Regions from separate parts of the Rahnella sp. WP5 genome, predicted to be linked through region 2. Evidence: riboswitches for the same ligand, from Rfam matches in the RefSeq annotation. Region 2 holds a riboswitch; each other region holds the start of a gene.
The links. Region 2 has a riboswitch for thiamine pyrophosphate ahead of thiC (phosphomethylpyrimidine synthase ThiC). Riboswitches for the same ligand answer to the same signal wherever they lie in the genome.
Positions count from the first base shown of each region.

Region 1: linked by a shared signal. The riboswitch ahead of thiM (hydroxyethylthiazole kinase) and the one ahead of thiC (phosphomethylpyrimidine synthase ThiC) in region 2 are both predicted to bind thiamine pyrophosphate.
Region 3: linked by a shared signal. The riboswitch ahead of thiB (thiamine ABC transporter substrate binding subunit) and the one ahead of thiC (phosphomethylpyrimidine synthase ThiC) in region 2 are both predicted to bind thiamine pyrophosphate.

Region 1 covers NZ_KN050720.1:708,851-713,923, reverse strand. The annotation lists gene EX31_RS20405 (class I SAM-dependent methyltransferase) at 1-96, opposite strand, end outside; gene EX31_RS20400 (glycosyltransferase family 2 protein) at 127-1,116, opposite strand; TPP riboswitch at 1,407-1,505, shown strand; gene thiM (hydroxyethylthiazole kinase) at 1,540-2,349, shown strand; gene thiD (bifunctional hydroxymethylpyrimidine kinase/phosphomethylpyrimidine kinase) at 2,346-3,146, shown strand; gene EX31_RS20385 (hypothetical protein) at 3,154-4,002, opposite strand; gene EX31_RS20380 (GntR family transcriptional regulator) at 4,125-4,811, opposite strand; gene EX31_RS20375 (AraC family transcriptional regulator) at 4,902-5,073, opposite strand, start outside.
Region 2 covers NZ_JQJR01000025.1:17,405-22,477, reverse strand. The annotation lists gene nfi (deoxyribonuclease V) at 1-569, opposite strand, end outside; gene hemE (uroporphyrinogen decarboxylase) at 579-1,643, opposite strand; gene nudC (NAD(+) diphosphatase) at 1,715-2,491, opposite strand; gene EX31_RS16820 (Rsd/AlgQ family anti-sigma factor) at 2,591-3,106, shown strand; TPP riboswitch at 3,180-3,306, shown strand; gene thiC (phosphomethylpyrimidine synthase ThiC) at 3,429-5,073, shown strand, end outside.
Region 3 covers NZ_JQJR01000006.1:243,001-248,073, reverse strand. The annotation lists gene EX31_RS03735 (DedA family protein) at 1-56, shown strand, start outside; gene thiQ (thiamine ABC transporter ATP-binding protein ThiQ) at 46-756, opposite strand; gene thiP (thiamine/thiamine pyrophosphate ABC transporter permease ThiP) at 740-2,350, opposite strand; gene thiB (thiamine ABC transporter substrate binding subunit) at 2,326-3,309, opposite strand; TPP riboswitch at 3,353-3,468, opposite strand; gene sgrR (HTH-type transcriptional regulator SgrR) at 3,509-5,073, opposite strand, start outside.

The sequences.
Region 1 (5,073 bases), on a different contig from region 2:
CCAGCGTACTATTGGATTTTTAGAAGCATATTTATCGTAATTATTACCTACAACAATACCATCTTCAGTTTTACCACCAGCAATTTTTATAGCCATCATTTTTCCTATTGTAATAATTTTCTAGTTTTATAATTGATCTTTTTCAGGTGGATAATTTTTTTTTGCCAAAGGTTGAGGATTTCTGTTGTGCAGTTGTGCGGTTTTAAATCTTAAATCTTCAAGTAATGTTCTGTTAGCAGAAAGCAAATCTGCAACGAATGCAATCAGCAAGGTCTGAAATCCCATCCCCAACAAGATAGATGCCAAAATTAGAGACTGTATATTTCCTGTGCCATCTCCCGTAAAGTATTTGAATAAGAAACGTAGTCCGATCAAAAATCCAATGGTGAAAAGTGTCAAGCCAATGGTTCCAAAAAATCTGAATGGACGATAGATCACGAATATTCTTATAATTGTGATTACGCTTCTTTTGATATATGAAAATGTACTTTTCACCAGTCGGGAAGGGCGTAAGTCATCATTTACTCTGATAGGTACGGATGTGATAGAGATGTTTTTCTGTCCGGCTTGGATAATAGTTTCAAGGGTATAAGTATAATTACTGAAAACTATAAGCTTTTGAGCCGTTTCGCGGTTAATTGCACGAAAACCACTGGGCGCGTCAGGAATATCCGTTTTACTGGCCGTCCGCACAACCCAACTCCCTAGTTTTTGAAGTAATTTCTTCAAAGGTGAGAAGTGTTCAATTGCCTGAATTGGACGTTCCCCAATAACAAATTCTGCCTGTGACGAGAGTATTGGGGCAACTAATTTCGGAATATCATCTGCATTATATTGATTATCGGCATCAGTATTGACGATGACGTCGGCACCAAATTTTAAACAGGCATCAATTCCTGTCATGAATGCATAAGCCAGGCCTTTATTGGTCTTATGCCTGACTATGTGGTCTACGCCATTTTTCCTGGCCACGTCGATGGTATCGTCTGAGCTGCCATCATCAATAATCAGCCATTCAACGCTATCAAAGCCTTCAACATGCCGGGGCAAGGCATTCAGAGCAATAGCCAACGTGCCACCTTCATTAAAGCAAGGTATTTGTATAATTAATTTCACATCACATTCCTCTGCTAACGCTGATGTATATTATTCATGAATTTAATATAATCATTTCAATAAGTAAAAGCACTTATAGATATTCTTAAGCATATATAAAACCAGACGGTATTTGATATAGATTAGCAGGTATATGTGATGCTTGTGGCAAAAATAACATATTAATGAAAAGCCGCCTTAGTAAGGGTATTCCTGTCAAACCAATGGATATGTTAATACTGTCCTATTAGAGAACAGTGGTTTTTAACGCATTTCCTGATTGATCTTCTGACCTTCGCCGCCAATAATGTTCCCTTGACTCGGGGTGCCCGCTGCAAAGCAGGGCTGAGATTTTACCCGTATTACCTGATCTGGATTATGCCAGCGTAGGGAAGTCAGGTATCTCTCCTGATACCGCCTTCCTGAGTGCCGGTGGGGAGATTTATGAATACCCGACCTACCTTTTTGCCCGGCACCTTAGCCGCCACTTCTCTCAAACAACTCCGCCTTTCAGCGCCGCTGGTTCATTGCCTGACCAACGACGTGGTGCAATCTTTTACCGCCAATGTCCTGCTGGCGCTGGGTGCATCTCCGGCGATGGTGGTTGATCCCGCCGAAGCGGCGCAATTTGGCGCCATTGCCGATGCCTTATTGGTGAACGTCGGCACGCTGACACATCCCCATGCCGATGCGATGCGGGCGGCTATTCACGCAGCCAGTCAGGCCGGAAAGCCCTGGGTGCTGGATCCGGTTGCCGTCGGTGGCCTAAGCTGGCGTACAGAATTCTGTCGTGAAATCATCACACTTAAACCTGCCGCAATCCGCGGTAATGCCTCGGAAATCCTGGCTCTCAGCGGCCTCAGTGCGTCCGGGCGCGGCGTGGACAGCGGTGATGATTCCCTTTCTGCCTTACCTGCCGCACAGCAACTGGCGCGGGAGACCGGCGCGGTAGTGGCTGTGACGGGTGAAACCGATTACGTCACCGACGGGATGCGCAGTTGGGCGGTGGCTGGCGGACATCCGATGATGACCCGCGTGGTGGGTACCGGATGCGCATTATCTGCGGTGGTGGCGGCCTTTGTGGCTTTGCCGGGTGATCGCCTGGATAACGTGGCCGCCGCCTGCCGGGTGATGTCCTGTGCCGGCGAGCGCGCCTGTGCGGTCGTGAAGGGGCCGGGCAGTTTCACGCCTGAATACCTCGATAATCTGTATTTAATGGGCGAAGAATGGCTGAACGGCGAGGAAATGCAATGAAACGTATTAATGCACTGACGATTGCAGGCACAGATCCGAGTGGCGGGGCGGGGATCCAGGCGGATTTGAAAACCTTCTCGGCGCTGGGTGCGTACGGCACCAGTGTGATCACCGCGCTGGTGGCGCAGAACACCCGTGGTGTGCAGTCGGTCTATAACATTGAGCCAGATTTCGTTTCAGCACAGCTCGATTCCGTACTGAGCGATGTGCGGATCGACAGTGCGAAAATCGGCATGCTGGCGAACAGTCAGATTGTGGAGGCGGTTGCGGAGCGACTCAGACATTATCAGCCGCCGTTTGTGGTGCTGGATACCGTGATGCTGGCGAAAAGTGGCGATCCGTTACTGCTGCCGGAGGCCGTGGATGCCGTGCGTCGTTTGCTGATCCCGCAGGCTTCCATTATTACGCCAAATCTGCCCGAAGCGGCGGCGTTACTGGAATGTGCGGTGGCGGCGAATGAAACCGAAATGCGTGAGCAGGGAGAAGCCTTACTGGCGATGGGATGTGGTGCCGTGCTGATGAAAGGGGGACATCTGAGTGATGAGGAAAGCCCTGACTGGTTGTTTGTGACCGGTTCCCGCGAGCGGTTTACTGCGCCGCGTGTGAATACCCGACATACTCATGGCACCGGTTGCACGCTGTCGGCCGCGCTGGCCGCGTTACGTCCGCGTCATCACAACTGGGCCGATACGGTACGCGAAGCCAAAGCCTATTTACAGCAGGCGCTGATGCAGGCCGACTCACTGGAAGTCGGCCACGGTATCGGGCCTGTGCATCATTTCCACCGCTGGTGGTAACCGCGGATTATGCCTGGTGCTGGGTTTCGCTCAGCGCCTGTTCAACCTGATGAAATTTCGTCAGCGCCTGTTGCAAATGAACGGCATCAAACGGGTTCAGCGGATAGAATTTTTCTTCTTTACGCGGGCGCAGCATGACGCGGATTTTAGTTGCTGACATCCGTTCAAACAGATAGCTGGCAATATCGTCGTTCTCCTCGTCCTGCCACGACAGCAGCAATGCCGCATGCTCACCGCTGCGGCGGCCAATAAATTGTCCGTGTGACCACAGCCCTTCAAATTCGCCATCCTTTTGCAGTTTTTTGCCACTGAACCACGGTGATTCAGCCAGCGTCAGGAGGGCTTGCGGCGTGATATCCGCATACAACTGGCGCCACTGCGGGCGGTTGTTATCCATCTGCCAGCAGGCCATGCCGAGATAATCGTTCAGTTCACGCCAGTCCTGTTCCAGTTTCTCCCTGAGTTCAGGATCCTGCACATGCATGAACTGTTGCAGGCCGGTCGCCTGCTCACCCAGCTTGTTATAGGCAATAACGGTCATGGTGCGGGGCTTACGGCGGAATGTGACCCACAGCAGCACTTTGGGGATGCGGAAAGTGATGGCCTGAACGGTGAGTTTGTAACGGTTGCCACGTGACATCACCAGGCCGCTGGAAGTGCCCCGTTTGTCCTGATAATTTCTCACCAGTACCACGCTGTTCTGTCCCATCCAGCCCGTGACGTAATGTTCTTTTTCGCTTTCTGCCACGTCCAGATCGTGAACGATCTGGGTGATTTTCTCGTTATCGAGCTGGGAGAGGGACAGTGACTGATCGGCACTGTAGTAGCTTTTTTTCAGGGCGGCTGCGGCTGGCATAAAAGTATCCACGATATTGATGTGGTTTACAGCTTACACCAAGTTGTCATACAGATTTTAGGGATAACCCGCAAAATTTGATCGCTGTCGTTCACTGTTTGTGTATTACAACGTCCTTTTACTTACTCGGCATCAAACCAGTCACTGTTCTGTTCGGCAATCGGGGTAATGGTGGAAATCATTTCCTGCAAATGAATGCGGATAGCTTTTTCAGCGGCGTCCGGGTCATGCGCTTTCAGCCCGTCAAAAATCGCATAATGTTGTGCAATCAGATTTTCCGGCGGTGACACTTTACTGAGTGTCAAAAAGCGGACGCGATCCATTGTCGCTTTGATGTGCTCGACGGTTTCCCATGCCAGGCGGCAGTCGATGATCTGCGCAATCGTGCGGTGGAACTCATCATCCAGCAGCAGGAATTCCTGCGTTTGCTGACTCTTTGCCGCCAGCGTCTGACGCTCAAGATTATGTTCGAGCAAGGCCAGATCTTTATCGGTGGCGACCATGGCTGCACGGCGTACCACGGCGGTTTCGACTGCTTCGCGAATGAAGCGTCCGTCGGCAACCCGCTTGGAGGAAATTTTCATTACATAGGTGCCGCGTTGCGGTAAAACCTGAACCAGCCCGGCTTCGGCCAGTTTGATAAAAGCTTCGCGAACCGGCTGGCGGGACACATTAAAGCGTGTGGAAATCTCTTTCTCCGACAGGAATGCCCCCGGCGCGATGGCACAGGTGACGATGTCCTGACGCAAGGTGCGATAAATCTGCTGATTAACCGGCACATTACTGAGAAATTCAAAGGAGTCTGTCATGGGCAAAAGTTGTCTTTAAAGTCGGGAAACGACAATACTAACATGAGTTTTCTGATGTTTTTGAGATTGTTAGCGCAAGCTTTCATCAAATTATTGGGAGTTTATATGCTCCCGGCAATACAGCTTTTTATAGGCCGCTGGTGTGATACCCAGCAGTTTACGAAATACCCGGCGAAAATACGCCACATCGTTAAACCCCGTCAGGCGTGCCACGTCCGCCACATTGCCGGTATTGGCCAGTAACAGCTTTTCTGCTGCAGCG
Region 2 (5,073 bases):
ACCCAATAAAACGATGAATCCATGCTGATACGATTACCGGGTGAGATGAATAATGGATTACAGCGTAGCTTGCTGCGCCACACCCAGCCAATCTGTTCATCCCCTTCGTACAGCGCCTGGCGGCTGTGTAGTTCATCGCCTAATGGCAGGAACTGACCGCATAGACGACTTTTCGCCACACCAATCGTCGGCACGTCGATCATCAGACCAAAGTGACTGGCAACGCCGAGACGGCGCGGATGCGCGATCCCTTGCCCGTCGACAAAAACCAAATCAGGCTGCAATGAGAGTTGCTGCCAGGCTTGCAGCAGTGCGGGAAGTTCGCGGAAGGAAAGGAAACCGGGAATGTATGGCATAACAGTGGGAATGCGGGCAATCTGATATTCCACCAGTTCCAGCGTTGGGTAGCGCAAAACAGCCACCGCCGCACGCGTCACCTCACCGCCCTGTTCGAAACCGACATCCACTCCCGCGATCAACGCGGGAGTGGTAAATCCTGGCGGATCCTGCAGTTCGATCTGATCAGCGAGGATCCGTTGTTCTTCACGTAATGCACGGGTATCGATCATACCGGGATTTCACTCGTGATATTGCCGGGACAGGCTATGCACCGCTTCCACAAAGGCACCCGCATTTTCCGGCGGGACATCCTGATGAATGCCGTGGCCCAGATTGAACACATGACCATTGCCTTTGCCGAAACCGGCCAGAATGGTCTCCACTTCCTGTTCTATACGCACAGGCGAGGCATACAACATTGAAGGATCCATGTTGCCCTGAATCGCGACTTTGTCACCCACACGACGGCGTGCATCGGCAATATCGGTGGTCCAGTCCAGACCCAGCGCATCGCACCCCGTTGCGGCCATCGCTTCCAGCCACTGACCACCGCCTTTGGTAAACAGAGTCACCGGCACACGACGTCCTTCGTTTTCACGGATCAGACCATCAACAATTTTGTGCATATAGTTCAGGGAGAATTCGCGGTAATCGCGAGGAGTCAACACGCCGCCCCAGGTGTCAAAAATCATCACAGACTGGGCACCAGCTTTGATCTGTGCATTAAGGTAAAGAATGACGCTGTCTGCCACTTTATCGAGTAACAGATGCATAGTCGCCGGATCGGCGTACATCATCTTTTTGATTTTGGTGAAGGCTTTACTGCTGCCTCCTTCTACCATATACGTCGCCAGCGTCCACGGGCTGCCGGAGAAACCGATAAGCGGCACTTCACCTTGCAGGTTTTTACGGATGGTACGCACGGCATTCATGACATACCCGAGTTCCATTTCAGGATCCGGAACCGGCAGTTTTTCGACATCGGCACGATTCGTCAGTGGTGAAGAAAAACGCGGGCCTTCACCGGCTTCAAAATAGAGCCCCAGCCCCATCGCATCAGGAATGGTCAGGATGTCAGAGAACAGGATCGCCGCATCCAGCGGATAGCGACGAAGCGGCTGCAAAGTCACTTCACAGGCCAGCTCGGCATTCTTGCACAGCGACATAAAATCACCGGCTTCAGCGCGGGTTGCTTTGTACTCCGGCAAATAACGACCAGCCTGACGCATCATCCAGACCGGTGTAATGTCCACTGGCTGACGTAACAAAGCACGCAGGTAACGGTCGTTTTTCAACTCATTCATTCTTGCTCTTTCCTTCAGTATTCGGGCCGCCCGACAATCATCTGACAGCATTCTATCACGTAAAATCGCCTCTACTCTTCGTGTTCGGCACGACAAAGGGCAACGGTGTCTTCAATCAGGCGGCGTGCAATCGTCCCGGGCGGTGGCAACTGCGGCAATGCATCAAAGCGATACCAGTTCGCGTTAACCAACTCTTTCGGGTCATGCTGTATGTCGCCACTGTCGTAATCCGCCATAAATGCCATCATCAGCGAATTGGGGAACGGCCAGGGCTGGGAACTGATGTAACGGACATTTTTCACCCGGATGTTACTTTCTTCCATCACTTCACGTGCCACAGTTTCTTCCAGGGTTTCTCCGACTTCCACGAAACCCGCCAGAACCGTGTGAATACCATTACGATGACGGACATGCTGCGCAAGCAAAATCTCATCCCCCTTACGGATAGCCACAATGATGCAGGGCGCAATCTGCGGATAATAGCGTTCGCGACAGTGCCCGCAGAGTGCAGCCCACTCGGTTTTGCTGACGTGCATTTCATGTCCGCAGTAACCGCAAAACTTGTGAGAACGGTAAAACTCTGACAACTGCACACCACGCCCGACCAACTGGAATAATCCGCGATCCTGATCCAGCAACTGACGGGCGGAAACCATATGGTTTGGCATCGTCTGACGAACCAGCCAGAAAGGTTCGCCCTGCCATTCGCCGATCTGCCGCGCTGTTTTACCGGTCAGAGAAAATTGTGCGGCGCTGCCAAACGGCAGTTCACCCTCAGGCAGCCATAGCTTGCCTTCCTGGCTGATGATCCACCAACCGTTGTGTTGCTCAGTAATCTGTAATTCCATAATTGTTGTTGCATAACCTCGTCGGGACTGACAATCTGAGTAAGATATTTACATATTAGTAACTTTTGGTTACTTTTTTTGTCGCTCACGGAGTCAACCATGCTAAATCGTCTGGAAAGACTGACCCAACGCGTTGGTGGCAGTAATGAGTTAGTGGATCAATGGCTGCACGCACGCAAAGAACTGCTGGTTTCGTACTGCACTTTCGTCGGTCTGAAACCCAATAAAGAAAAACATACACCTTTGAATGAAAAGGCGCTGGACAGTTTTTGCCATCATCTGGTCGACTATCTTTCTGCCGGGCATTTTCATCTCTATCCACGCATCATTGAAGAAGTCGATGGCGCAGGCAGCCCGAAAAAAGTACAGGCGGCAAAAATCTACCCTGCTCTGGAGCTGAATACTGAAGCTATCATGGCTTTCCATGACAGTTACACAGAAACTGATATTAACGATGACAATGCTTTCGCGTTTCACTATGCATTATCGGATATCGGTGAGGCATTAGATGCCCGTTTTCAACTGGAAGATCAATTAATTATCATGGCTTTTGAGCCTGCCCCGGAGAGTGTGCCACCTTCGGAAAATGAACCTGATCTCGCCAGACCGGCTTAACACGTTGCCACAATAAAACCCTGCTCAGGGTTATGGTTTTACTTGTAGTTTAAAAAAACGCCTCCTATATTGAGGCTTCTTGTCGGAGTGCCTAGCGCATAATTTTCTGTTGAGAATTACGCCAGGCTGAGACCGTTAATTCGGGATCCGCGGAACCTGATCGGGTTAGTACCCGCGAAGGGAACAAGAGTAATGTTATGCGTTCAGCGCAATCAGGCATCTGCCTGCATAAGGCCGCCCGTGCTGCACCGCCCATTTTTACTCCTGCCGTAAACCTCCTGACAAGCAATTTTCCATCACGTTTTTTTGCGAGGAATTTGCTATGTCGAGTACCCAAAAACCCGTTATTTCTGAAAAGAAACCGTCAAATCGCCGTCAACAACGCGCGCAGGCGCAGTCGTTTATCGACAGCTTGCAGGGCGAAGCTTTCCCCAACTCCCGGCGTATTTATCTTGAAGCTGACCGCGAAGATATCCGCGTGCCGATGCGTGAAATCCAGCTCAGCCCGACGCTGGTCGGCGGCGGCAAAGACAATCCGCAGTTCGAAGAAAACGAAGCAATTCCTGTTTACGACACCGCCGGACCTTACGGTGATCCGGCGGCAGTTATCGACGTGCATACCGGTCTGGGAAAATTACGCGCCCGCTGGATAAACGAGCGTGCGGACACGCAGGAACTTTCACAGGTCAGTTCCGGTTTTACTCAGCAGCGGCTGGCGGACGACGGGCTGGACCACCTCCGCTTCGAACACCTGCCGCGCCCTCGCAAAGCCATTGCGGGTAAAAATGTCACGCAACTGCATTACGCCCGCAAGGGCATCATCACACCTGAGATGGAATTTATCGCCATTCGCGAAAATATGGGGCGTGAACGGATCCGCGGCGAGGTTCTGCGCCAGCAACATCCCGGCGAAAGCTTTGGCGCGCATCTGCCCGCCAGTATCACTGCAGAGTTTGTGCGACAGGAAGTGGCAGCCGGGCGCGCGATTATTCCCGCCAACATTAACCACCCTGAATCAGAGCCGATGATCATCGGGCGTAATTTCCTGGTGAAAGTGAACGCTAATATCGGCAACTCGGCGGTGACATCTTCCATCGAAGAAGAAGTGGAGAAACTGGTGTGGTCGACACGCTGGGGCGCGGACACCGTAATGGATCTCTCCACCGGACGTTATATACATGAAACCCGTGAATGGATCCTGCGTAACAGTCCGGTACCGATCGGCACCGTGCCGATTTATCAGGCCCTGGAAAAAGTGAACGGTGTGGCCGAAGATCTGAACTGGGAAATATTCCGCGATACATTGCTTGAACAGGCCGAGCAAGGCGTCGATTACTTCACCATTCACGCCGGTGTGTTGCTGCGTTATGTGCCGATGACCGCCAAACGCCTGACCGGGATCGTGTCGCGCGGCGGTTCGATCATGGCGAAATGGTGTCTGTCACATCATCGCGAAAGCTTCCTGTTTGAGCATTTCCGCGAGATCTGTGAAATCTGCGCCGCCTATGATGTCTCGCTTTCATTGGGCGACGGCCTGCGTCCGGGTTCGATTCAGGATGCCAATGACGAAGCACAATTCGCCGAATTACGCACGCTGGGCGAACTGACCAAAATTGCCTGGGAATACGATGTTCAGGTGATGATCGAAGGTCCGGGACATGTGCCGATGCAGATGATCCGCCGCAACATGACCGAAGAACTCGAGCATTGTCACGAAGCCCCGTTCTATACCCTTGGTCCGCTGACTACCGATATCGCGCCGGGTTACGATCACTTCACGTCCGGTATTGGCGCCGCGATGATTGGCTGGTTTGGCTGCGCCATGCTCTGTTATGTCACGCCGAAAGAGCATCTGGGCCTGCCGAACAAAGAAGACGTTAAGCAGGGTTTGATTACCTACAAAATCGCAGCACATGCTGCCGATTTAGCTAAAGGCCATCCCGGTGCCCAAATCCGCGATAACGCCA
Region 3 (5,073 bases), on a different contig from region 2:
AACAGCCGATGATGCCGGTTTATGGTCATTTGCTGTGGCAAGTGATCACCCGCTGATCCCCGGCATTATCCCCAACACGCTGGCCTGCGGTGCACTGCCGTCGGTCAGTGCCTGCGTCGGCCCGTCGTAAAAAATCCGGCCATCGACGATCAGCAACGTGCGCGGCGCGATCCGTGCCGCATCATCCAGATTGTGCGACACCATCAGCAGCGTGAGATGGCGTTGCTCACATACCTTATCCAGCAACGTCAGCATCTCACTGCGCAGCGCCGGATCGAGTGCTGAAAAGGGCTCGTCGAGCAATAAAACCGGCTGACTGCGCAGCAGGCAACGCGCGAGCGCGACACGCTGACGCTGGCCACCGGAAAGTTGTGATGGCAGCCGGTCCAGACATTCAGTCAGCCCGACCTGCCGGGCAATTTCTTCCAGTTCCTGCTTCTGCTGCGCGGTAAGTTTCAGCCCCGGATGCAATCCCAGCCCCATGTTCTGACGCACCGTCAGATGCGAGAACAGATTATTTTCCTGAAACAACATCGACACCGGACGTTTTGCCGGTGGCGTCACGCTGTGATCTGCGCCGTTGAGCAGGATCTGCCCGCTGACCGGCGCCAGAAAACCGGCGACCAGACTCAGCAGGGTACTTTTCCCGGCGCCGCTCGGGCCGAGGATTGCCACACGTTCACCGGCGTCGATCTGTAAATCGAAGCGCATCGGCAGATGTTCGTACAAATACGTCAGTTTATTCAGCGTCAGCATGGCGGCCCGGCAGTTTCTCAATCAGGGTGAATAACAGGAAGCATAGCAGCAGTAATAACAGCGCCGTCACCGCGCCGTCCTGGCTGCGGTAGGAACCAATCTGCTGATACAGATAAAACGGCAGGGTGCGGAAATTCTCGTTGCCGAACAAGGCAATCACACCGAAATCCCCCAGCGAAAGTACACAGGCGAAAGCCAGTGCCTGCGCAATCGGGCGTTTCAGTACGCTGAGTTCAACCCGGCGCAGCCGCTGCCAGCCATGCATATCCAGCGAAAGACACAGCAGCGTGTAGCGTTCTGCCACATCACGCATCGGGTTATCCAGCACTTTTAATGCATAAGGTACGGCCATCAGCGCATTCGTGAGGATCACCAGCGGCCATGGCGATTGTGGCAAACCGGTGGTATCGCCGAGCAACAGGAAGAAACCGGTCGCCAGCACAATACCCGGCATCGCGAGGATCAGCATGCCGCTCAGATCCATCGCCTGCGCCCAGCTATTTCTCTTGCGTAACCGCAGTTCGCGGCTGCTCCACAGCAGCATCATGGTCAGCAGCACACACAATAATCCGCTGCCGAGCGCGATACGCACGGATGTCCATAATGCCTGCCAGAGCGCGGGTTGTTGCAAGACACCGACCGCTGCACGGTTTACGCCATCGGTAATGACGGCGAGTAACGGCGGCAGGATCAGCAACAACGCCAGGCCAATCAGTACGGCATCGGCGATGCGCCGCAGCCAGGAATCGTCAGGATTACGCCAGCGCTGAGAATGCGTTTGGCCCACCGGCAACGCCTGACTGAGTTTCTGACTGAGCAACACCAGCGCCAGGCAACAAAACAGCTGGATCAGGGCCAGCGTGGCGGCGCGGCTTAAATCGTAGTCGTAACTTAGCGCCTGATAAATGGCGAGTTCAATGGTCGTTGCCTGCGGACCGCCACCCAGTGAAAGCACCGTGGCGAAGCTGGCGAAACACAGCATAAAGATTAAGGCGGCGGCGGGGAATATCTGCCGGCGAATGGCAGGCCATTCCACAAAGCGGAATTGCTGCCAGATATTCATACCGAGTTGTGCGGCGAGCTGGCGCTGCTCAACGGCGATATTTTCCAGTGCCTGCACTAAAAGACGGGTTGCCAGCGGCAGATTGAAAAACACGTGCGCCAGCAAAATGCCCTGTAAACCATACGGCGAGAAACGGTAATCCATGCCCAGCCAGCCGCAAATTTGCGCCAGCCAGCCCTGTCTTCCGTAAACACTGAGGATGCCAAACACGGCGACTAAAACCGGCAAGACCAGCGTCATCGCGCATAAACGCAGTAACAGCTGACGGCCGGGAAAACGGCGGCGGAACAAGGTGCGTGCCAGCAAAATCGCGGGCAGCACCGAGCAAAGCGCTGAAAGCAGCGCCTGCCAGAAAGTAAAGCGGATCACATGCCAGAGATAAGGATCCTGCCAGAGCGAGGTGCCGTTCATCTGTGGCGCATGACGCCACAGAGAGCCTAAAGCCAGTACGGCCACCAGCAACATAGCCAGTGATGCGATGACGCCCGGCAACAGCCAGCGGGGGATCAATGGCTGACGGCGTTCTGCCATGCCTGGATCCATTGTGAACGATGAGTTGCGACATCTTGTGCGCTGTATTGCAGAGATTTGGCCGGAACCGTCAGCTGTTTAAACGCGTCAGGCAGCGGCGTATCCACCACCGGATACATCCAGTTGCCGGTCGGGATCACTTTCTGGAAATCTTCCGTAGTGACGAACTTCATAAACTGTTCAGCCAGTTTCGGTTGCTTGCTGTTTGCCAGCTGGCCCGCCACTTCGACCTGCATGTAATGCCCTTCGGTAAAATCGGCTGCGGCGTAGTTATCTTTCTTCTCTTCGACAATATGATATGCCGGAGAGGTGGTGTAGCTCAGCACCAGGTCGCTTTCGCCTTTGAGGAATAAACCGTAAGCCTCGCTCCAGCCTTTAGTGACGGTGACAGTTTTCTTCGCCAGTTTTTCCCACGCTTGCGGCGCTTTATCGCCGTAGACTTTTTGCATCCACAGCATCAGGCCCAGACCCGGTGTACTGGTGCGTGGATCCTCATAAATGACTTTCCATTTCTGGTCGCTGTTGATCAGTTCATCGAGGCTTTTTGGCGGATTCTTCAGTTTATTTTTGTCGTAGACGAAGGCGAAATAACCGTAATCGTAAGGCACGAAAGTGCTGTCATTCCAGCCGCCCGGCACCGTCAGTCTGGCGTTGGTTTTCGGTGCTTTGGCGAATAAACCGGTTTGTTCAGCGGCCTGCAACAGGTTGTTATCCAGCCCCAGCACGATGTCGGCTTTGCTGTTTTTACCTTCCATCCGCAGACGGTTGAGCAAAGACACGCCATCTTCCAGCGCCACGTATTTCAGTTCGCAGCCGCATTGGGCTTCAAAGGCTTTTTTAATGGCGGGACCGGGGCCCCAGTCAGCAGAGAAAGAATCGTAGGTATAAACCGTCAGAACAGGTTTTGCCGCAAATGCAGGTGCAGAAAGTAACAGCAGGCAGGACAGTAATTTTTTCAACTTTGCGCTCCAAAAAAATGAAAGGGCAAAGGATTTTGAGTAAGCATCGCGCAGTCTCAAATCCCTCCGCCGGGATTAACCGGATCAGGTTCGACGGGTATCAGGTCTCAGCCATATTTAAACTTGCTTTCACAAGTGCTGGCACCCCGTTGAGAACGGATGTCATTCTAGAGACTAACGGCGCGATGCGATAGTCCGATTAACTGTCCGGTGGTGCAAACCAGGCGGATTTAAAGTCGAACCAGCCGAGGGTGTTCATACGCACGCCGCGCATACTGCGTTGCCCCTGTAGCACCAGCCAGTGATGGAACAGGGGATGGATCTGATGGCTGACCGTCTGTTTCTGGCTCCATTTCGCCATCGATAAATTCCCGGCGTGCCACAGGGCGGCATCGTCGTTCATCTCTTCGCTAAAGCAATGCTTTGCCAGCGGCAATTCGTAGAAATGCGCGAACAGTGAAAACTCCAGCGGCAGGGTGAAGTTGGCACTGCCGAGCCACAGATCACTTTTGGCATCGCCGCGGTGCCAGACTGCGTAATCCACTATCTGAATAATCAGTTCGATACCTTCTTCCGCCAGCAACGGGCGCAGGGCGTTGCAGATCGCCTGATGTTCGGAATGCTCGCCGTAAAATGTCAGCGTTACCTGCGTCAGGTTTTGCGGTTTGGGCGGACGTGGCCGGGGCGCTTTGTGATGCCATCGCGGCAGCAGGCCATACGCCGGAGACCAGTAGCGCTGGTAAATCGGTTCGGCATTATTCAGTAAGGCGATGGGATTGAGTAAATCGCACAACCACTGGCGTGTTTCTTCAGATTGTCCGACCGGCGAACGTTGGTCAAATAACAGGAAATAGCAGCCTTCTTCAAGGCGACTTTCCAGCTCGCTTTTGCCTGATTCATCAGCCTGAAGCTGTACGCCGGAATGCACCAGCTCTTCACTCAGTTCCGGTAATACCCAGATATTCACCTCGTCGATCAGTGCCCGGAAGCCAAAATAATCGTCAAAGGCGCGGATGCGCAGCTGTGTTTTCAGATTACGCACCACGGCGTAAGGGCCGGTGCCGACCGGATGGCGGGCAAAATCAGGCAGTGACTGCCATTCCTGCGGCAGGATCATCGCGTGGATATTGCCAAACAACCACGGCAGCCAGCGGTCGGGTTCATTCAGGTGGATATCTATGACATTTGCCGTGGGCGTCGTGACTGATTTCAGGTTGCTGAACAGCGGATGTGATTTCAGGCGAATAAACGTGGCGATAATATCTGCCATCTCGAGTTCGCGACCATGATGAAAATGAATGGCGGGGCGCAGATAAAACCGCCAGTGCAGCGGCGAAACTTCCTGCCAGTGATGGGCTAAATCGCCTTTTGCTTCCCCATTTTCCTCATTTATGCGTGTCAGGCCGCTAAAGATTTGTCTGGCAATGTGGGTTTCTGAACGGCGCAACATGGTGCCGGGCAGCAGATTCATCAGCGGGCGATAATACAGTACGCGCAGAATATGTTTGCCCTGACGGAAGCTGCGCCCGAGCTGGGACAGCAGCATCTGACGCACCAGGGTTTTGTCGCCGACCAGTTGTACCAGCTGATCAATGCTGTCCTGTTCCAGCAGCTCTTCAGCTCGCTGTTGCTGGAGTGCCAGCCCGGTATAAAGAAATTTCAGCGTGGATCGTTTGCCGCGTCCGGCCTCTGCATCCCACGTCAGCCAGCCCTGTCCCTGCATGGTGCTGAGCAACGAGCGCATGTGTCTGCGTGAACAGTTCA